One region of the Micromonospora mangrovicola genome, then DNA from elsewhere that is predicted to be linked to it. Evidence: riboswitches for the same ligand, from Rfam matches in the RefSeq annotation. Region 1 holds a riboswitch; the other holds the start of a gene.
The links. A riboswitch is a leader RNA that binds a small molecule or an ion and turns the genes downstream of it on or off. The one in region 1 is predicted to bind cobalamin.
Positions count from the first base shown of each region.

Region 2: linked by a shared signal. The riboswitch ahead of bluB (5,6-dimethylbenzimidazole synthase) and the one ahead of cobN (cobaltochelatase subunit CobN) in region 1 are both predicted to bind cobalamin.

Region 1 is NZ_JBJZOG010000044.1:29,662-40,530, forward strand. Features, by position in the region: gene ACL02O_RS18795 (LacI family DNA-binding transcriptional regulator) at 1-761, opposite strand, end outside; gene ACL02O_RS18800 (MFS transporter) at 838-2,094, shown strand; gene ACL02O_RS18805 (hypothetical protein) at 2,298-2,630, shown strand; gene ACL02O_RS18810 (glycosyltransferase 87 family protein) at 2,646-4,226, opposite strand; gene ACL02O_RS18815 (MBL fold metallo-hydrolase) at 4,272-4,943, opposite strand; cobalamin riboswitch at 5,296-5,425, shown strand; gene cobN (cobaltochelatase subunit CobN) at 5,837-9,514, shown strand; gene ACL02O_RS18825 (VWA domain-containing protein) at 9,544-10,869, shown strand, end outside.
Region 2 is NZ_JBJZOG010000029.1:26,331-37,199, reverse strand. Features, by position in the region: gene ACL02O_RS14415 (DUF397 domain-containing protein) at 106-297, opposite strand; gene ACL02O_RS14410 (helix-turn-helix domain-containing protein) at 288-1,055, opposite strand; gene ACL02O_RS14405 (hypothetical protein) at 1,255-1,455, shown strand; gene ACL02O_RS14400 (flavin reductase) at 1,452-1,700, shown strand; gene ACL02O_RS14395 (EamA family transporter) at 1,678-2,604, opposite strand; gene ACL02O_RS14390 (nitroreductase family deazaflavin-dependent oxidoreductase) at 2,676-3,134, opposite strand; cobalamin riboswitch at 3,180-3,377, shown strand; gene bluB (5,6-dimethylbenzimidazole synthase) at 3,413-4,033, shown strand; gene ACL02O_RS14380 (Rieske (2Fe-2S) protein) at 4,189-5,040, shown strand; gene ACL02O_RS14375 (LysM peptidoglycan-binding domain-containing protein) at 5,125-6,120, opposite strand; gene ACL02O_RS14370 (hypothetical protein) at 6,136-6,567, opposite strand; gene ACL02O_RS14365 (TadE/TadG family type IV pilus assembly protein) at 6,564-7,031, opposite strand; gene ACL02O_RS14360 (TadE family protein) at 7,028-7,519, opposite strand; gene ACL02O_RS14355 (hypothetical protein) at 7,529-7,723, opposite strand; gene ACL02O_RS14350 (type II secretion system F family protein) at 7,747-8,610, opposite strand; gene ACL02O_RS14345 (type II secretion system F family protein) at 8,613-9,512, opposite strand; gene ACL02O_RS14340 (CpaF family protein) at 9,516-10,869, opposite strand, start outside.

The DNA of each region.
Region 1 (10,869 bases):
AGCGCGGTGGCGTCGCTGGCCGCGTAGATGGCGTCGGTGTCCGGCCACTGGTCGAGGACCGCCAGGGCGGCCCGGCCGCCGCGGGCCGCGGTGAAGTCGCCCCGCACCACCCGCGCCGGCAGCCCGGCCGCCCGCATCAGCGACCGGTACGCGGTCACCGACCGTTCGGCGCAGCTGAGCCAGCGCGGACCCGTGATCATGGCGATCCGCCGGTGGCCGCCGGCGTACAGGTGGCGCAGCACCTCCTCGGCGCCCCCGGCGTTGTCCACGTCGAAGGAGGGGACGGTGGGCGAGCCGATGCCGATCGAGGCGACCCGGCCGCCCAGCCCGGCCGGCACCGCGTCGAGCACGGGTTGGGTGGTGTTGACCAGCACCATCCCGCAGACGCTCCGGTCCTCGCCGAGCCGCCGCAGGTCGGACGGGGCGTGCCGGGACAGCCACTCGAGGGTCACCCCGAGCCCGCGCGGGGCGCAGACCCGGGCGGCCGCGCTCACCACCCGGTCGACGTACGGGTCGTCGAAGAGGGCGTCGTCCCGGCCCACGACGGCCACGACGAGGCGGACCCCGCCGCCGCGTACCAGCGCCCGGGCGGCGGTGTTCGGCACGTAGCCGAGCCGGTCGGCGGCGGCGGCGACCCGGTCCCGGGCGTCCCCGGAGGCGAATCCGTAGCCGCCGAGCACCCGGGAGGCGGTGGCCCGGGAGACCCCGGCCGCCCGCGCGACGTCGTCGAGGGTGGCGGGTCGTGTCGTCGGCGTGCCCATGTCGGCATCATGCCCGCTCGGGTCACCCGAGGTAAGGGGTGGGAGCGCTTGTGCTGGTAGCGCTCTCAGGTGTGCGATGGTCGGCGGACGATCCGGGGGAGAGGACGACGACACGGTGAGCAGCACCATCGACGCGGCGGCGCTCGACCGGCCGGCCGTGCCGCGCCCGGTCCTGGCCGCCCGCACCGGCGTGACCGTGGTCTTCGCCCTCAACGGGCTCGCGGTGGCCAGCTGGTTCTCCCGGGTGCCCGCGGTCCGCGAGGCGCTCGGGCTCAGCGTCGGCCAGCTCGGCCTGCTGCTGCTGGCCATGTCGGCCGGCGCGCTGGTGGCGATGTCCACCGCCGGCCTGGTCACCCTGCGGCTCGGTCCGGCCCGCACGGTGGTCGCGTCGACCGTGCTGGTCGCGCTCGGCCTCACCGGCGCCGGCCTCTCCGCCGCCCTGGCCGGTTCGCTGGCCGGCGTCGGGATCGGGATCTTCGCCCTCGGGTACGGCTCCGGCGCCTGCGACGTGGCGATGAACGTCGAGGGCGCCGCGGTGGAGAAGCGGCTCGGCCGGACGATCATGCCCCGGTTCCACGCCGCCTGGAGCCTCGGTTCGGTGGCCGGGGCCGGGATCGGCGCCGGGGCGGCCCGGCTGGGCGTACCGGTCGGGTGGCACCTGTCCACGGTCGCGGTGGTGGTCCTGGCCGGCACCCTGCTCGGCGCCCGTGCCTTCCTGCCCGCCCCGGCCGAGCCGGCGGGGCCGGCCGACGCGGCCGCCCGCCGGCGCGCGCTGCTGGCCACCTGGCGGGAGCCGCGCACCCTGCTGATCGGGCTGTTCGTGCTGGTGATGGCGTTCACCGAGGGCAGTGCGAACGACTGGCTGGCGGTGGCGTTCGTCGACGGGCACGGGGTCAGCGAGGCGGCCGGCGCCACCGTTTTCGGCGTCTTCGTGGTCGGCATGACGCTGGGGCGGACCGCCGGCACCGTGGCCATCGACCGCTGGGGCCGGGTACGCGTGCTCTCCGGCACCATCGGGCTGGCCGCGGCCGGCGCCACGCTGGCCGTGCTGGCCGGCTCCGGGCCGCTCGCCGTGGTGGGCGTGGCGTGCTGGGGGATCGGCGCGTCGCTCGGCTTCCCGGTCGGGATGAGCGCCGCCGCCGACGACGAGGACCGGGCGCCGGCCCGGGTCAGCGTGGTCGCCATGATCGGTTACACCGCCTTCCTCGGCGGCCCGCCGCTGCTCGGTTTCCTCGGTGACCACCTGGGCATTCTCTCCGCCCTCGGGCTGGTGCCGCTGCTCCTGCTGCCCACGCTCGCGCTCGTCCCGGTGCTCCGCCCGCCGGCCCGCTGACCCGCCCGCTGACCCGCTCGGCCGGCGCGCGGGCGCCTCGGGCCATGATCGCCTCTGGTTGCCCCAGTCCGGTCCTTCCAGCCACTTTGAAGCCGCGATGTGCGGTATACCGGGGTCGGTCATCAGCCGACTCCCACCCGGCTCGCAGCCGATTGACAGGTACAGGTGCTGCACTGGGAGGACGCCGAGGAGAGGAGGCGGCCATGGGCTGGTTCAGCCGCCGGGCCACCGACCCGACCACCCCGACCAAGCTCGACCGCGAGGCGAACCGGGACGACCTGGCCGCCCTCGAGGCCTTCGTGACCAGCCGGCGCGGGGTCGAGTTCTATCTGGAGCCGGAGACCACGGCGACCGACACCACCGTGGTCGCCATCGCCCACGACGGCGAGTGGATTCGCCGCCGTACCGGCTCACCCCGGGCCGCTGCCAAGATCGCCAAGCGGCGCGCGGTCCCGTTGTACGAGGCCGCCCGCACCGGCTACCCGGAGCGGATGCGGGCCTGGAACCGGGCCCACCCGGAGCGACGCGCCCGCTGACCCCGCGCCGCCCGGTCAGCGGAACGCGGCGGCCAGCTCGTCGTCGTACACGGCGAGCCGGCGCCCGTCCACCCCGTACGCCACCAGCCGGCCGTGGGTCATCGTCGCCGACCGGAACGAGAAGGTGCGGGAGCCGGGGTAGGCGGCCAGCAGCGGGATGACCCGGGGCGCCCCGCCGGGCGCGGAGTAGTACTCCAGGCGGGCCACCTGTGGGGACACCACCCCGTTGACCCGTACCTTGGTCGGCTCGACGGCGGTGCCGAAGGTGACCGGCCCGCCCCCGCCGTACGCGGCGCACGCGGCCGGGCCACGGCAGACGAAGAAGTACCGGGGGTTGGCCACGTCCGCCAGGGAGTAGGACTTGAAGGTGGGGTCGGCCCCGGCCGGCAGCGGCTGCACGGCGAAGAACGCCAGCGTCGCCGCGGCCGCGACGCCGAGCCGCAGCCAGGCCCGGCCGACCGTGCCGCGCCGGGTCGCCGCGGCCGTCACGCCGCCGAACCCGGCCAGGCAGAGCGCGCAGACCCCGAGCGCGCGGGCGTTCTCCAGGAGAAACTGCACGCCGGGGCGGAGCGACACCGGACCGAGCACCACACCCAGCGACACCACCATGGTCACCAGCAGGGCGGCCCCGGCGACCCTGCGAGCCAACCCGGTGGCGCCGACCAGCAGCATCCCGGCCAGCACCGGCCAGATCTGGTGGTGAGTCCAGGAGACCGGTGAGGCGGCCACCGTGGCGCAGCCGACCAGCACCGCGGCGTGCCCCGGCCGGCCGTCCGCCGCGAGCCGCCGGGCCCGCAGCAGCGCGGCGAGGCAGATGCCGGCCACCAGCACGGCCCAGACCACCGGCAGGGCCGCCGGGGAGAGCCCGACGCGCAGCAGCATCCCATGCACCGACTGGTTGCCCAGCGAGGCCAGGTCGCCGATCCGGGAGGTCTGCACCACCGTGCCGGCCCAGTAGGTCCGGCTCTCCGCCGGCAGCACGACGGCGGCGACGGCCGCGCAGGCCAGGAAGGCGCCCATCGCGCGGGCGGCGTCGCGGTGCCGGCGGGCGACGAGGAAGTACGCCACGAAGAGCAGCGGCGTCAGCTTCACCGCGGCGGCCACCCCGACCAGCACCCCACGCCACCGGGGCGGTGCGACACCCACGCCGTCCAGCAGGGCCAGCAGCACGACGAAGATGCTCACCTGCCCGAAGCGCAGGTTGCTCTGCACGGGCGCGGAGAGCATCAGCACCGTGGCGGTCGCTGCCACCGCCAGCGGCCGGTCGGACCGGCCGGCGGCGAGCGCCGCACCGACGGGTACGGCGACGGCGACCACGGCGGCGATCGTCAGCAGCAGCCAGACCGCCCCCAGCACGGACTCCGGGAGCGTGGCGACCGGCCAGAGCACCAGCGCCGCGAACGGCGGGTAGGTGAACGGTCCGCCGTTCTCCGCGACGTACCCGTACAGCGGCCGCCCGGCCCGCAGATCGGCCAGGGCTCCGCGGTAGATGTGCAGGTCGGAGAGGTGGTCCGGGCGACGCAGCACCAGCCCGACGGAGACCATGGCGGACAGCGCGAACGCGGCCCACAGCAGCATCACCCGGCGGTCCCGCACCGGCCGAGGATAGGACAGCCGACCCGGGCTCGGGGGTGACGTCACTCAGCCGTCCAGGGCCGCGCGCGCCTCGGCCAGCCGTACCGGCTCGTCGTGGGCCGAGACGTACCACTCGACGTCGTCGGTGAGCAGGCCGCGCGCCAGCGCCAGGTCGGGCCCGTCGTCCGGGGTGCGCAGGTGCGTCGGCGGCGGGTACCAGCAGTCCCCGAGCAGCAGCACCCCCGAGTCCGGCACCAGGACCACCGACGAGTCGAGGGCGTGCCGGCCACCCACGTGCCGCACGACGACCCCGGTGGGCAGGGCCAGCTCGTCGGTGAAGGTACGGGTCGGCGGGAGCACCGCGAAGTCGTCCCAGGAGTCCACGGCGAGGGCCCGGGCCCGGTAGCTGTGCCCGAGGCGGGGGTTGGCGCGCACCTCCTCCCGCAGGTGCCGGTGACTCCACGGCCGGGCCGCCTCGGCCCGCAGCGGGGCGACACCGGCCGCGTGCCCGACGATCTCGACGCCGGGCCAGGCGCAGGCGCCCCAGACGTGGTCCCAGTGGTGGTGCGTGTAGACCAGCCAGCGCGGCGCGGGCAGTCCGGCGGCGCGCAGTCCGGCGTGGATCTCGCGGGCGTGCGCCGGGCTCTGTCCCGCGTCGACGATCACACTTCCGCGGTCGTCGGCGACGAGGGCCACGGTCGGGCGGATCGCGTACGGGTCCGGATCGCCGGGGAACAACCAGACCCGGCCGGCCAGCTGAACGGGTGTGATGCTGTCGATGGCGGCGGTTTCCTTCGCGAATGCGACGAGTGTCCACTGTCGATTCCCGATGCTACCGGCCCGCGCCGGTTCGGACCGTCCCGCCTGCCCGGACGCGATACCGCGCGGCTGCCGGCGGGTCTTCCGGAAATGCCGGTCGGGCGGGCGATCGCGATCCGGTCCGGATCGATTCCCGTCTTAGCGAACGGCGGGATGTGGCAGCCCGAGGGTATCGACGCCGGTGCTTCACTGCGGTGCGCCGGTCCGGTCCGGGACCCTCCGTTGACCCGGGCCGGGCGGCTGTGGCAGCATTCGCGGCCGGACGGCAGTGAAGGAAGCCGGTGTGAATCCGGCGCGGTCCCGCCACTGTCACCGGGGAGCGATCCCCCCTCGTGAGTCACGGCCGTGCGTGCGCGGTTGGAAGGCCGGGGGTGAGCGTCGATCCGGGAGCCAGGATACTTCGGCCGTCGGCGAGCCCCAGGGCGTGGACACCCGAGGAGGACCCGATGCACGGCCCCTGTGCCATCGACGCTGATCGTCGTATTCGGCCGGCGCGCACCGACGCGCCGTTGACCGCTCACCCCACCGCGCCCCGACCCGGCCGCGCCCCCGGCGCTGCCGTCGGTCGCGCCGGTGCGGCCGTGGCGGATCGCCCGGGCGCCGCCGGCGCCCGTGGCCGTCCCGGCGTCGCGGCCGGCCACGCCGCCCGCCGCTGAGTTCCGCCCCGCCCGGGTCCACACCCGGCCGGGTGTCACCGTCGGTCCAGCCGCCGGTGAGCCGCCGGCCGGACCCGCGCACCCGCTGAATCCGCGTCCACCTCCTGCCCGCCGCCGCCTCGCCGCGCCGTCGGGCGTCACGCTCCGGAGCCGTCCGTGCGCATCCTGCTGCTCTCCACCGCCGACACCGACCTGCTCGCCGCCCGCGCCAGCGGCGCGGGCTACCGGCCGGCCAACCCCGCCCGGGTCGCCGCCGACGCCGTGCCCGCCCTGCTCGACGGCGTCGACCTGGCCGTCGTACGCCTGCTCGGCGGCCGGCAGGCGTGGCCGGACGGCCTGACCGCGGTGCTCGCCTCCGGCGTGCCGACGGTGGTCCTCGGCGGCGAGTCGGTGCCGGACGCGGAGCTGATGGCGGCGTCCACGGTGGCCGCCGGGGTGGCCGCCGAGGCCCTCGCGTACCTGGTGGAGGGGGGCCCGGAGAACCTCGCCGAACTGGCCCGGTTCCTCTCCGACACGGTGCTGCTCACCGGCGAGGGCTTCGCCCCGCCCGCGCCCACCCCGCCGTACGGGATCCTCGGACCCGACCCGGGCCCGGCGGACGACGGCCGACCCGTCGTGGGCATCGTGTTCTACCGGGCGCACGCCCTCGCCGGGAACACCGCCTTCGTGGAGACCCTCGCCGACGCGGTGACCGCGGCCGGCGGCCGGGCGCTGCCGATCTTCTGCGGTTCGCTGCGCGGCCTGACCCCCGGCACCGGCCCGCTCGACCTTCTCGGCCGGTGCGACGCCCTGGTGGTGACGGTTCTCGCCGCCGGTGGCACGGTTGCCGCCGACGCCTCCGGCGGCGGCGACGAGGACGCCTGGGACGTCGGCGCGCTCGCCGACCTGGACGTGCCCGTCCTGCAGGCGCTCTGCCTGACCAGCACCCGCGACCAGTGGGCTGCCGGCGACGCCGGACTCTCCCCGTTGGACGCGGCGATGCAGGTGGCCATCCCCGAGTTCGACGGCCGCATCGTCACGGTGCCGTTCTCGTTCAAGCGGATCGACGCCGAGGGGCTCTCCGGGTACGAGGCCGACCCGGAGCGGGCCGCCCGGCTCGCCGGCATCGCCGTCCGGCAGGCCCGGCTGCGGCAGCTGCGCAACGCCGCGAAGCGGGTCGCGGTCGTGCTCAGCTCGTACCCGACGAAGCACTCCCGGGTCGGCAACGCCGTCGGCCTGGACACGCCGGCCTCGGCGGTCCGCCTGCTCGCCGCCCTCGCCGAAGCCGGCTACCACCTGGGCGACGGGCCGGTGCCGACGGACGGGGACGCGCTGATCCACGCCCTGATCGCCGCCGGCGGCCACGACGTCGAATGGCTCACCCCGGAGCAGCTCTCCGCCGCCGAGGCCCGGGTGCCGGGGGAGACCTACCGGCGCTGGTTCCACGTGGTCCCGGCGCCGCTGCGGGAGCGGATGCGCGAGCACTGGGGCGAGCCGCCCGGCACGCTCTACACCGACGGCGACGACATCGTCCTGGCCGGGCTGCGCTTCGGCAACGTGGTGCTGCTGATCCAGCCACCACGCGGCTTCGGGGAGAACCCGGTCGCCATCTACCACGACCCGGACCTGCCACCCAGCCACCACTACCTGGCCGCCTACCGGTGGCTGGCCGCGCCGGTCGCCGACGGCGGCTTCGGCGCGGACGCCGTGGTCCACCTCGGCAAGCACGGCACCCTTGAGTGGCTGCCCGGCAAGGGACTCGGGCTGGCCGCCGACTGCGCCCCCGACGCGGTCCTCGGCGACCTGCCGCTGGTCTACCCGTTCATCGTCAACGACCCCGGCGAGGGGACGCAGGCCAAGCGCCGCGCGCACGCCGTCGTGGTCGACCACCTGGTGCCGCCGATGGCCCGCGCCGAGACGTACGGCGACCTGGCGAAGCTGGAACAGCTCCTGGACGAGTACGCGACCGTGCAGGCCCTCGACCCGGCCAAGGCGCCGACGGTGCGGCGGCAGATCTGGGACCTGGTCCGCGCCGCCGAGCTGCACCACGACCTGCACCAGGCGGAGATGCCGGCGGCCGACGACTTCGACGACTTCGTGCTGCACCTCGACGGCTACCTCTGCGAGATCAAGGACGTGCAGATCCGCGATGGGTTGCACGTGCTCGCCGAGGCGCCCACCGGCGAGGCCCGGGTCAACCTGGTGCTCGCCGTGCTGCGCGCCCCCCAGGTCTGGGGCGGGGTGCGGGCGCTGCCCGGACTGCGCCAGGCACTCGCCGCGCACGTCGGCCTCGACGAGGCGGCGCTGCTGGCCACGCCCGGCGCCCGGCTCGCCGTGCCGGCGGCGCTGACCGAGGCCGTCGACGGGCCGGCCGCCACCGCCGCCGACGCCGTGGACCTGATCGAGGCCCTCGCCCGACGGCTGGTCCTCGGCATGGAGACCCTCGGCTGGGACGCGGCCAAGGCCGACGCGGTGGTCGCCGAGGTGGTCGGGTTGGCCGTGCCGGACGCCGTCGAGGTGCTGCGCTTCGCCGCCCGCGAGGTGGTGCCCCGGCTGGACCGCACCACCGACGAGATCGACCGCGTGCTCGGCGCGCTGGCCGGCCGGTTCGTTCCGCCCGGGCCGTCCGGCTCACCCACCCGCGGGCTGGTCAACGTGCTGCCCACCGGCCGGAACTTCTACTCCGTCGACCCGAAGGCCATCCCCAGCCGCAACGCCTGGGACGTCGGGGTCGCCCTCGCCGACTCACTGCTGGCCCGGCACCTGGCCGACACCGGGGCGTACCCGCGCTCGGTCGGGCTGACCGTGTGGGGGACCAGCGCAATGCGCACGCAGGGCGACGACATCGCCGAGGTGCTGGCGCTGCTCGGGTGCCGCCCGAGGTGGGACGACCGGTCCCGCCGGGTGACCGGCGTCGAGGTGGTGCCGCTGGCCGATCTGGGCCGCCCACGCGTCGACGTCACCGTCCGCATCTCCGGCTTCTTCCGGGACGCCTTCCCGCACGTCGTCACCCTGATCGATGACGCCGTCCGGCGGGTCGCCGCCCTCGACGAGCCGGCCGCGGACAACTACGTGAAGTCGCACGTCGACGCGGACGTCGCGGCGCACGGCGACGAGCGGCGGGCCACCGCGCGGATCTTCGGCTCCCGGCCCGGGGCGTACGGGGCGGGGCTGCTGCCGCTGATCGACGCCCGGAACTGGCGCACCGACGCCGACCTGGCCGAGGTGTACGCCGTCTGGGGCGGATACGCCTACGGCCGGGGCCTGGACGGGCGGGCCGCCCGGGAGGACATGGAACGATCCTTTGCCCGGATCTCCGTGGCGGTGAAGAACCAGGACACCCGCGAGCACGACATCGTCGACTCCGACGACTACTTCCAGTACCACGGCGGGATGGTGGCGATGGTCCGCCACCTCACCGGGGATTCGCCGGCCGCGTACGTGGGCGACTCGGCTATCCCGCACGACGTGCGGACCCGCGCCCTCGGCGAGGAGACCCGCCGGGTGTTCCGGGCCCGGGTGGTCAACCCCCGCTGGATCGCCGCGATGCGCCGGCACGGCTACAAGGGCGCCTTCGAGCTGACCGCCACCGTCGACTACCTGTTCGGCTACGACGCCACCGCCGGGGTCGTCGACGACTGGATGTACGAGCGGCTCGCCGCGGCGTACCTCTTCGACCCGGACACCCGCGAGTTCCTGGAGCGGTCCAACCCGTGGGCGCTGCGCGGCATCACCGAACGCCTGCTCGAGGCCGCCGACCGGGGCCTGTGGGCCGCGCCCGAGCCGGCCACCCTCGACCGGCTCCACGAGACGTACCTGGTCAGCGAGGGCGACCTGGAGGAGATGGCACAGTGAGCAGTTACCCGTTCAGCGCGGTGCTCGGCATGGCCGAGATGCGGCTCGCCCTGCTGCTCAACGCGGTCAGCCCGGCCATCGGCGGGGTGCTGGTCCGGGGCGAGAAGGGCACCGCCAAGTCCACCGCCGTCCGCGCGCTCGCCGCGCTGCTGCCGCCGGTGGACCGGGTGGCCGGTTGCCGCTTCGCCTGCGACCCGGCCGCGCCGGACCCGGGCTGCCCGGACGGGCCGCACCCGGCCGGCCCGCCGGCCGAGCGTCGCCCCGCCCACCTGGTCGAACTTCCGGTCGGCGCCGCCGAGGACCGGGTGGTCGGCTCGCTGGACCTGGAACGCGCCCTCGCCGAGGGGGTACGCGCCTACGAGCCCGGCCTGCTCGCCGCCGCCCACCGGGGCGTGCTCTACGTCGACGAGGTCAACCTGCTCCACGACCACCTGGTCGACCTGCTCCTCGACGCCGCCGCGATGGGCCGCTGCCACGTTGAGCGGGAGGGCGTCTCGGTCAGCCACGCCGCCCGGTTCCTGCTGGTCGGCACCATGAACCCGGAGGAGGGGGAGCTGCGCCCGCAGCTGCTCGACCGGTTCGGGCTCACCGTCGAGGTGGCCGCCAGCCGCGATCCCGCCGTGCGCGCCGAGGTGGTCCGCCGCCGGTTGGCCGCCGACGCGGACCCGACCGGCTTCGCCGCCGGCTGGGTCGGGGCGGACGCCGAGGTGGCCCGCCGGGTCGCGGCCGCCCGCCACCGGCTGGGTCGGGTGGTGCTGCCCGACGCGGCGCTGCGGCAGATCGCCGAGGTCTGCGCCGCGTTCGACGTGGACGGCATGCGCGCGGACATCGTCACCGCCCGTACCGCCGTGGCGCACGCCGCCTGGCAGGGCCGGGACCGGGTGGGCGCCGAGGACGTGCGGATCGCCGCCCGGCTCGCCCTGCCGCACCGCCGCCGACGCGACCCCTTCGACACCCCTGGCCTGGACGAGCAACGCCTCGACGAGGCGTTGCGCCGGGCCCGCGACGCCCACCCCGACGACGACCCGAACGACGACGGCCCAGACGACGACGGCCCGGACGGCCCGGGCGCTGGCGGCGGCCCGACCGGCGGCCCGGGCGGCGGCGGACCTGGTCGGGGTGGACCGGCCGACGGTGGTGGACCGGTCGCGCAGCAGGATCCGCGCGGCGCGGCGACAGGCGGCCGGCCCGACCGGGCCGGTGCCCGCTGGCCGGTCAACGGCGCGGACGAGCGGTCCACCGCCGACGACGGCGGCGGCGGCGGTCGGCGCCGGCCCGACGAAGCCGCTGACCGGGTGCGCGGCGGGCGGCCCGGCGCGGGCGAGGGTCACGCCGACGGGGATCCGGACGCAGCG
Region 2 (10,869 bases), on a different contig from region 1:
ACGTGGACGGATCAGGCCAGCTATGAGCAGGAAGTTCAAAATCTTGGTAGGAAGCGGCCCCGGTGAGGGCCACTCCCGTCCAAGACATCTAGGCCGACGGCCGGGTCAGGCGCGGGCGGGGGGCTGGCTGACGAAGGCGCGCCAGGCGGTGGGGGTGAAGGTGAGGGCGGCGCCGGCCGGGTCCTTGGAGTCGCGGACGGCGACCACGCCGGGCAGGTTGTCGGCGACCTCGACGCAGGCACCGCCGTTGCCGCTGCTGCGACTGCTCTTGCGCCACCGCGCGCCCGTCAGCTCCATGTCTCCGCCACTTCCGTGATGAGATCGACCGACTGCCAGTGGGAGAGCGCCTCGCCGCGCACGTTCTCCCAGGCGGCCATTATCGCCGCGAGGTCATCGACATCGCTAACCACTTGTCCATGGACCTGGTTGTCGAGGTAGCCGGCGAGCCGGTGGTCCGGGCACTGGGCGATCACGAACGGCCCGTTCAAACCGGCGTAGGCGCCGACCGAGGACGGCACGACGTGCACCCGGATGTGCGGCTCCGCGCACGCGGCGATCAGGGCGCGCAACTGCTCGTGCATCGTCCCCCGGCCGCCGACGGGGCGACGCAGCACGGCTTCGTCGATCACCGCCGTGAACTGGGGCGGGTCATCCTGGCGCAGGACTCCCTGCCGGTTCAGCCGCGTGGTCAGGTGCCGCTCGATGTCGCCCCGCGGAATCAGGCCGGCGCCGGTGAGCACCGCCCGGGCGTACGCCTCCGTCTGGAGCAGACCGGGCAGAACGAGCGATTCGAACCACCGTAGAGCGACCGCTTCGCGTTCGATCTCCTGCCAGGGGCGGAACCAGACCGGGTCGCGACGTCTTGAAGTGTCCGGCCAGATGTCCGAGACGTCCCGGCCGAGCACCTCTGCCGCCGACACCCGGTGGCGGGCATGCGGGATGCGGCCCTCGCTCAGCCAGCGCCCCACCGTCTTCGGATCCACCCCCACCCGCTCCGCGAGCGATTCGGTGGTGTGCCCGGTCTCGCCGAGCGCCACCCGCAGCGCGTCGTTCACGGCCCCTCCATCGGACGTCTCGAATATCTGCCGACCATATCGCTACGCGGTGTATCTGTCCGACCACCTTCGGCAGCGTGTCGTGCAGGACGGCGCGGCCGGTGGAGGTGAGGAGCCCGGCGGTCAGCGTCAGCACCGGGAGCCGCCCCGCCAACGACGTCGGGGCGGCCCCTGCCCACCCGACGAGGAAAGGACAGGCATGCGTATCCGGTTCTGGCGGCACCGGTCCCAGGCGGCGCCGCACCTACCCCGACAGCGGACCCCGCAGCACGAGCGACCGACGTGGGCGAGCCAACCGACCAGCGTCTTCCCCACCGACGGGCCCGGGCGGGCCGGCAACCTCACCCCGGCCCAACGGTGGCGGGCCGGCGGGTGGCGGCGGAACGGCGGGCGCAGGTGAGCCGGGCGACCCGCCCCCACCTGCCCATGCGCCCGCTCTGGCGCTGCCGGGGCTGCGGCGCGCCGTGGCCCTGCCAGCCGGCGCGACTCGCGCTGCTGGTCGAGTACCGCGCGGACCGGACCGCCCTGCTGATCTACCTGAGCACCCTGATGGCCGAGGCGGGCGCGCAGTTGTCGCAGCTCAACGGCTCCGCCGTCGCCGAGGACCTGACCGAGCGCTTCCTCACCTGGGCGCGCGCCCGGTGACCCGCCGGTCCGGGCGGGCCAGGGTGGCCCCGAGGGCGGCACCCACCACGCAGGCCACGCCGGCCACCTGCGGCCAGGCCAGCAGCTCCCCGAGTAGCAGCGCGCCGACCAGCGCGGCGACCGCCGGTTCCAGGCTGAGCAGCACCGCGAAGACCCGCGCCGGCATCCGGCGCAGCGCGGCCAGCTCCGCCGAGTACGGCAACACCGACGACAGCAACGCCACCCCCAGCCCGAGCGCCACGATCCGGGGGTCCAGCAGCCCGGCCCCGCCGGACACCACCCCGAACGGGAGTACGCAGACTGCCCCCACCGCCATGCCCAACGCCAGCCCCCGGCTGCCCGGCACGTGCCCGCTCATCGCCTTGCCGAGCAGCACGTACCCGGCCCAGCCGACCGCGATCAGCGCGCTGAGCAGCAGGCCGAGCGGGTCGACGCCGATCCCACCCAGGCCGGCCAGGAGCAGAACGCCGGTGCCGGCGACCAGCGCCCAGAGCACGTCGACCAGCCGGCGGCTGCCCAGCAGCGACACCAGCAGCGGGCCGGCGAAGCCGACGGTGACCGCCACCCCGAGCGGCACCCGCTGGAGAGCGGCGTAGAAGGCGAGGTTCATCGCCGCCATGGCCACCCCGAACGCCCCGATCAGGCCGGCCGCCCGCCAGCCGGGCCAGCGGGTCGGGCGGGTGGCGGCCAGCAGGACGAGCGCGCCCAGGCCGAGCCGCAGGGTGGTCGTACCCCCGGGACTGGTGGCGGCGAAGAGCTGCTTGGCCACCGCCGCGCCGACCTGGGTGGAGACCATCCCGAGCAGCATCAGCACCGGTGGCGGTACGGCCTCGGGGCGGCCCAGCGCCGCGACGAACCGGGCCGTGGCGGCGGGCGACGGGGTGCGGGAGGCGTGCGCGTACACGCCGACCACGGTGCCGGGCGGCGGTGCCGGACGCGAAGGATTTCCCGGCCGCGGCCCGGCCGGTGCGTCGGTCAGTCGCCGGTCAGGGCGAGCCGGACCAGCGGCAGCCGTTGCGCCACGTCGGCGGGGAGCGGGTCGGTGCCGCCCAACTCCCGGAGGTCCAGCATCCGGCCGAGCGCGGCGGCGGCCCGGCGGTGGCGCTGCCGGTAGCGCTCCAGGCGGCTGCGGGTCTCGTCCCCGTCCAGGACCGTCGCCCGCGCCGCAACGCCCCGGTCCGGGCCGCTCCACACCCGGACCCGCGGGTCGGCCCGCACATTGCGGAACCACTGGGAGCCGGGGCCGTACCCGGAGGCGAGGAAGAGCACCCCCGGCTCCCGGTCGACGACCTCCAGCACCACGTACCGGGCCAGCCCCGAGCGCCGGCCCCGGTGCTCCAGCATCATCAGCCGACGGCCGAGCAGCCGGCCGAAGCCGTGGCGGTACAGCGGGATGGGCGCGCGGGCGAGCCAGCGCGGAATACGGCGGGCCATGAACCGACGCTACGCCCGGCCACCGCCACCCGGCTAGCATCGGCGGCGGCAACGATCATGCGAGGTGCCCCGCTGGCGCGGGGAGAATCGGGAAGCCGGTGTGAATCCGGCACGGGCCCGCCGCGGTGACCGGGGAGCCACCGTCCACGCGCGTCACGCGCAGCCACTGGCCGTACGGCTGGGAAGGCGGACGGCCGGCGTCGATCCGGGAGTCCGAAGACCGGCCTCGCGTCAGTCGCCCACCCTCGCGGTGGGCCGAGTGCAGCGGGAGCCTGCCTGTGGACCTGTACGACGTCATCCACCGCCGTCGCGACGTACGCGCCGAGTTCACCGGGGAGCCGGTGCCGGACGACGTCCTCGACCGGATCCTGACCGCCGCCCACGCCGCGCCGAGCGTCGGCAACTCCCAGCCCTGGGACTTCGTCCTGGTCCGCGACCCGGAGACCCGCCGCCGGTTCCACGCTCACGTCCAGGTCGAGCGGGACACCTTCGCGGCGACCCTGGACGGGGAGGCGGCGGCCCGATTCGCCCGGATCAAGATCGACGGGGTGCTGGAGTCGACGCTCTCCGTCGTGGTCACGTACGACCCGGCCCGGGGCGGGCCGGCGGTGCTCGGCCGGCACGCCATCGCCGACGCCGGCCTCTACTCGGTCTGCCTGGCCATCCAGAATCTCTGGCTGGCGGCCACCGCCGAAGGGCTCGGCGTCGGGTGGGTCTCCTTCTACCGGGAGCCGTTCCTGGCCGACCTGCTCGGCATCCCGTCCGGCGTACGCCCGGTCGCCTGGCTCTGCCTGGGCCCGGTCAGCCACCTCCAGACCGTCCCCGACCTGGTCCGGCACGGCTGGCGGGCACCCCGACCGCTGGCCGCCGCCGTGCACGCCGACCGGTGGCGGGGCTGACGGCGGGTCCACTGTTTCCTGGAAGTAGTGGCCGCGCCGCCGCTCGGAGGCCACTACTTCCAGGATCGAGCGCGATCCCGGCGGTGCCGACCTCGGACGGGTGAATCGGTGCCGCCGCCCGGTTTGGGGGCCCTCCTGCCGGGAAGTCGGAACGGGTGCGCGAACTGTTGACGAAACTTGAGCAGGCGACCGCGCTGGACCGGGCGGGTGACCGGTTGCAGCGGGCCGTCCTGGACACCCTGCGTTCCCAGCGGGTCAAGGACCTACTGCACGGCGTCTGGCTGGGGCATCCGCTGCACCCGGCGATGGTGCAGGTGCCGGTGGGTGCGTGGATCTCGGCGGCGGTCGTCGACCTGCTGCCCGGCCAGCGCCGGGCGGCCACCGCCCTGGTCGGCGTCGGTACGCTCAGCGCGCTGCCGGCGGCCGTGGCCGGGCTCAACGACTGGGCCGCCCTCTCCCGCGACCAGCGCCGGGTGGGCCTAGTGCACGCCGCCGCCAACCTCGCCGGCGTGGCCCTCTACGCGGGCTCGCTGGCCGCCCGGCTGGCCGGCCGGCACGGGACCGGGCGGAGGTTGGCCTTCCTGGGGCTCTCGGCGGCGAGCGCCGGGGCTTACCTGGGTGGGCACCTCGCGTACAAGCAGGGTGCGCAGGTCAGCCAGAGCATCTCCGAGCTGCACCGGATGAGCGACGGCTGGCACCCGGTGGGCGACCTCACCGAACTGCCGCAGCGGCAGCTCGTCACCCGCGAGATCGACGACGTCTCGGTGATCCTCTACCGGCACGGTGACGACGTCACGGTGATGCTGGAGCGCTGCCCGCACCAGAGCGGCCCGCTCGGCGAGGGCGAGGTGCAGGAGATCGACGGCCACGCCTGCGTGGTCTGCCCGTGGCACGGCAGCGCGTTCCGCCTCAACGGCGGCGAGGTGGTGCACGGCCCGTCCGGCAACGACCAGGTCATCCTCCCCACCCGCATCGTCGACGGTCGCCTGGAGGCCCGCCTCCCCTGACCCCCCAATCCATCGCAGATCTTGGAAGGAGACGGCCCTCGGAGGGGCCGGAATCCTCCAACATCCGCCGGCGCGGCGGGTCGGTCAGTCTCTGCGGTGGCGGGCGGTGACGGGGGGTCGGTGGGTGGTGCGGCGGCGCAGGCCGAGCACCGCGCCGATCTGGGCGCCGACGATGCTCGCCACCGCCAGTACCGCCGAGATCGCCAGCGGCCGGTTGATCCCCTCGTCGTCGGCGGTGGCCCGGGAAGCACCCGCCGCCATCGCCGGGGGCGGGCCCGCCGGCTCCGCGACCGTCGAGCCCGGTGTCCGTGCCGACGACGGACCGGCCGTGGTCGGGGCGGGGCGGTTCGGCGCGGGCCTCGACGGGGACGCCGGCCGCACCACCAGCCGGCCGGTGGCGTGCGGCCGGGGCCCGTCGTCGATCGCACCCTCGGGCAGCTTCAGCAACTGTCCGGGGTGGATCCGGTCCGGGTCGGCGAGCCGGTTCAGCCGGGCCACCTCCCGGTAGCGGTCGAAGTCGTCCAGGTAGCGTTCGGCCACCTCGCCCAGGTAGTCGCCCTTCGCCACCCGGTACACCGCCGGGTCGGAGGCCGGCGACGCGGACCGGGCCTGCGCCGCCGGAGCGGTGACAGCCGACGCGACGACCGCCGGGGCGGCGGCAGCGGGCGGCGGGGCGGCCGGCACGGCGCTCGCTGCCGCCGGCGTGGCCGCCAGGATCAACGCCACCGAGCCGACCAGCCCGGCCGCCGCCCGCTGCTGCCGGCGCAGCCCGGGCAGCCGGGGCGCCGGCCGGCGCAGCGCCGCCGCCAGCAGCTCCACGAGTACAGAGAACGCGAACGTCGCCCAACCGAACCAGCCCACCACCGCCAACGCCCGCAGGAACAGCTGCCCGTCGTCGCGGCTGGTCAGCGCCGTACCCACCGCGGCCAAGGTGGGCAGGTGGTCGGGGAGGGGGTTGCCGGCGAAGGCGAGGAGCGCCACCGGCCCGCCGGCCAGCACCGCGCAGAGCACGACGAGCGCACCCAGCCCGGTGAGGACCTGGCCGGTCCGGCGTACGGCGGAGCGTTGCGGCACGGCCATGGCTGCCTTCCCTTCCTACGGGGCCCCGGTGAGGGCCCGTGCGGTGGCCTCACCGCTGACGGTGACGGTGTTCCGGAAGCCGAACAGGCCGAGCAGTTCCCGGCGGTAGGTGATGCGGACGCGTACCCGGATCTGCTTCTCGCCGCCGACCACCGGGAAGCTGACGTCGTGGCCGCGCACCCCGCCGGCCGCGCGCAGGTAGTCCGCGACGGCGACCCGGGCGCCCGCCTCGTCGATCACCTTCGGGCCGCCCTCGATGGCCCGCGCGCGGTCGATGACCTGGCCACCGCTGCGGGCCGCCTCGGCGGCGAGGTCGTCGGCGCGCTGCACCGACCGCAACTGGCCGGCGGTGTCGTACGCCATTCCGATGATCATGAGGACGCCCGCCAGCGCGGCGGCGAGGAAGAGGCTGACCCGGCCGCTCTCCCGGCCCGTCCACCCGCTCATCGCCGGCTCCGGTAGCTGTCCAGCGGCGAGGTGAAGGTCGCCGACACGGTGTGCGAGCCAGGCACCCCGGGCAGCCCCGGCGCCCGCAGGTCGGCGAAGGAAACCCGGCAGGTCACCCGGACGGTCACCGTCGCCGGCACGCCCGGGGCGCTCCGGTACGCCGCCGCGAAGCTGGTCTCCGCGCCCCGCACGGTGCCGCTGAACGCGAGCGCCGGTGCCCCCGCACAGCTCAGTCCCCGCCAGTCGAACCGCCGCCGGGCCGCGTCCGTCGCCGCCGCCCGGCCGGTCGCCGCGTCCCGGGCGATCGAGGCGGCCCGGGCGGCGTCGTGCGCGGCGGACTCCACCGCCTCGTCGGCGACCGCGGTCCGCCCCACCACGCCGGCCAGCACCATCAGCGCGATGAAGGCCGGGGCCAGCACCGCCACCTCGATCGACACGGATCCCCGCTCCCGCACCGGCCTCACCCCGTCGTCCAGCGTTCGACGGTGCCGTGCGCGGTCTGCCGGACCGGGAAGCTGACCCCCGGGACGACCGACAGGGACCGGCCGGTGACCGTGCAGGTCACCTCGGTGGCGGTGGTCGTGCAGCGGGGCCCGCGCTCGTCCCAGCCGACCAGCCAGTCGCCGGTAGCCCGGAGGAAACGCCGGGCGCGCGCCTCGCCCGCGCCCGGCGGCGCTGCCAGGACGCGCTGCGCGTCGACCCCGCTCTCCGCCGCGTGCAGCGCCGTGGAGCGGGCGACGAACACCGCCGCGAGCTGGATCGACCCGAAGAGCAGCACCAGAATCGCCGGCATCACCACCGCCAGCTCCACCGGATTCGCCCCCCGCTCCGTACCGCTCTCGGTCAGCCTTCGCCGGACGGCCGCGACCGCCCGACGGAGGCCGCGGGCAGGCCGGCACGGCCGGCCAGCAACCGCCGCCCGGCCCGCGCCGCTGCCCGGTGCCCGTCGCATCGTCGGCCGTCAGGGGGCGGTCGGGACGCTTTCCATCCAGTTGGTCGCCCGCGCCATGACCAGTCCGGTGACCGCGATCGCCGCGGCCACCAGGCCGAAGATGATCACGGCGGTGGGGACCGGGCTGTCGCCGCGTTCCGCCTCGTGGCGCAGTTCGGTCAGGCGCGCGGCGAGCGCGGCGTGCAGGTAGGTGACCAGGTGCATGTCGGCTCCTTCTCGGGGTGGGTTCACAGACGGGCGAGGAACGGATAGACGGCGAAGCCGAGCAGGACGAACACCAACATCGAGCCGGGGATGTCCAGCCGGCTGGTGACCCCCTCGGCCCGCGCCAGGTTGTCGGTACGGATCTGGTCGCGCAGCGAGTCGGCTCGGCTGCGCAGGGTCTCGTGCACCTGGGCGCCCTCGCTGCCGGAGGAGCGCATGATCGCGCCCACGTCGCCCAGCTCCGGGATGCCGATCCGGTCGGCCAGCAACTGCAACTCGTCCCAGGGCGAGTGCATCTGGAGCTGGGCGATCCGCAGCGCCTCGCGGATCCGCTCGAAGACCCAGCCGTCGCAGACCGCTGCCGCGCGCTCCAGCGACTGCACCGGCCCGTGCGCCGCGGAGAGCTGCAACGCCACCAGATCCAGGTAGGTGCAGACGGCCTGGCGGAACTCGTCCCGCGCCGCGTCGGCCCTGGCCAGCACGTCCCGGTGCGCGACCAGCCCGGCGAGGAACGCCAGCCCCAGGCTCCCCAGCACCGGTACGACCAGCGGCAGCGACACCCCGCCGGCGAACAGCACGGCCGACAGCACGGCCGGGGTGGCGAACCCGATCAGCGCCGAGAGCAGCACCGACAGCGCGTACTGCTCGGGGGTCCGGTCGAGCAGGGCGAGCTGGCGGTGCGGCGGGCGCAGCCAGCGGGACAGGCCCGCCAGCCAGTCCGGTCCGCTGGCGGTGCCGGCCACCCGGCCGGGCGGCTGGTGCAGCCGGCGCAGCGCCGGGCCGAGGGCCGGGGTGGCCGGCAGCCCCTCGCGGACCACCAGGAAGAGACCGAGGCCGACGGCCGAACCGCCGAGCACGGCGACGGCAAGCTGCCAGTTGACGACCACGCTCACGCGGCCGCGTCCTCCGGGTCGGGGGCCGGCAGGAAACGCGCCGGCCGGGGCGGCTGGCTCATCGAACGCACCCAGACCAGCAGCCCGACGAACGCGGCCCCGAGCACCGCCATCACCAGCTGCCCGAACGGCGTCCCGTACGGTCGCACGTACTCGCGGTTGACCAGCCCGTACGCCAGCGCGGCCAGGGTCATCCCGGTGAGGAAGCGGACCGCGAACCGGGGCTGGGTCCGTTTCGCCTCGACCTCCCGCCGGGTCGCCACCTCGGCGGACGCGGCGGCGGCGATCGAGCCGAGCACGTCGCCCAACCGCTCGCCCCGGTCGGTCAGGTGCAGGATCAGCGCCGCCACCACCTGGTCGCAGACCGGGTCGCCGATCTCGTCGGCGAACGCGAGCAGGGCGGACTTCGCCAGCCAGCCGGCCTGCAACCGGGCGGCCAGGGTGCGTACCTCCTCCTGGATCTCCTCCGGCGCGGTCGCGATGGTGCCGATGATGGCCTGCTGGAGGCCCTGGCCGGTGCCGCAGATGTCCTTCAGCCGGCGGGTCCACTCGCCGACCGCCTCGATCCGGGCGATGGCCCGCTGCTCGGCCCGGCCGACCGCGAACAGCCACGGCACCCCGGGCACGGCCAGCGCCACCAGCCCCCCGACCACCGGCAGCCCGGTCAGCAGGAAGGCCACCGCACCGGCGACCACCGCGCCGCCCAGCAGCAGCTGGTGCCGGTGCTGCTCGCGGGCGCTCGTCCCGGGCCCGGTCCACAGCCGGCGCAGGCCCGGCCCCGCACCGGGGGCCCGGCCGGGCAGCCGGCGGGTGCCGACCAGCGCGACCACGGCCAGCACCAGGCCGGCCACGCAGGCCGCCCCCGAGGCCAGGGCGACGAGTTCGATGGTGGCCATGAGCTACCGCCGTCCGAGCCGGGAGTGCCGGGGCCGGCGCCAGGCGCCGGTGCCGGCCTCGATGAAGCGGGTCAGCAGCCGGGCGTCGTAGCCGACCCGCAGCAGTTGCTCCCGGATCCGCTCGGGCAGGTGCCGGGGCACGGCCCGGCCGTCCGGGCCCGGCCCGAAGACGGTGGTGGTGGTGATCCGGTTGCCCTCGCCGACGCCGACGACCTCCTCGACGTGCGACACGAAGCGGTGCCTGCGCCCGCCGATCGCGGTCTCGTCCTCCACCGTGACGTAGACGATCAGGTCGAGCGCGTTGCCCGCCATCCGGCGGGCCTGGTCGACCGTCATCTCCCGGCCGTGGGAGAGGGCCAGCTCGATGATCCGCTCGCTCACCCCCGCCGGGGTACGGGCGTGGATGGTGCACATCGACCCGCGGCTGGTGGTCATCGCCTGGAGCATCGGCACGATCTCCCGGGACCGGACCTCGCCGACGATGATCCGCAGCACGCCCATCCGCAGCGAGACCGGGATCAGGTCGGCGATGCTCACCTCCCCGGCCGGGCGGCCGTCCAGCCCGCGTTCGCCGTGCCCCTCGCGGGCCTCGAAGCTCATCACCGCCCGGTGCTTGTGCCCGTTGCGGGCGGGCAGCAGCTCCCGGCTCTCCTCCAGCAGCACGTACGGCTCGTCCGCCGGGATCTCGTCCATCAGCGCCCGGACGACCGTGGTCTTCCCGGCCCCGGCCAGCCCGGCGACCATGATGTTCAGCCCGGCCCGCAGCGCCGCGCGGAGGAAGTCGCGCAGCAGCGGGTCGATCATCTCGTCCAGGTCGGGCCGGCCGCCGGCGATGTCCTCCAGGCTCACCGCCAGGGTGTTGTGCTTGCGGATCACCGCGTACGGGCGGCGGCTGACCAGGAACACCGCGGCGAGCCGGCTGCCGTCGGGCAGTTGCAGGTCCAGCGTGGGCTTCGAGGTGGACAGCGACCGCTCGGTGGCCCCCGCCCGGCGGGCCGCCGCCTGGAGGATCTCCACCAGCTCGTCGTCGCTGTCGGCGATCGGCTCGGCCCAGTCCACGCCGCCGCCGTGCCGGGTGATGCGCACCTGGTCGCAGCCGAGGATGTGCACCTCCTCGATGCTGTCGTCGACCAGCAGCGTCTGGAGCCGACCCAGGCCCACCAGCTCGGCGGTCACCTGGTCGAGCAGCAGCCGTTCCTCGTCGGCCGGCATCGGCGTGCCGGCCCGGCGCACCGAGTCCGCGTACGCGGAGACGATCGTGACGGCCAGCCGGGCCCGCTCGACCTCCTCCGCGTCCGCGTCGAACTCCCGGCCGCGCTGCCAGTGGGTCAGCCGCTCGCTCAGCTCCCGGCGCAGC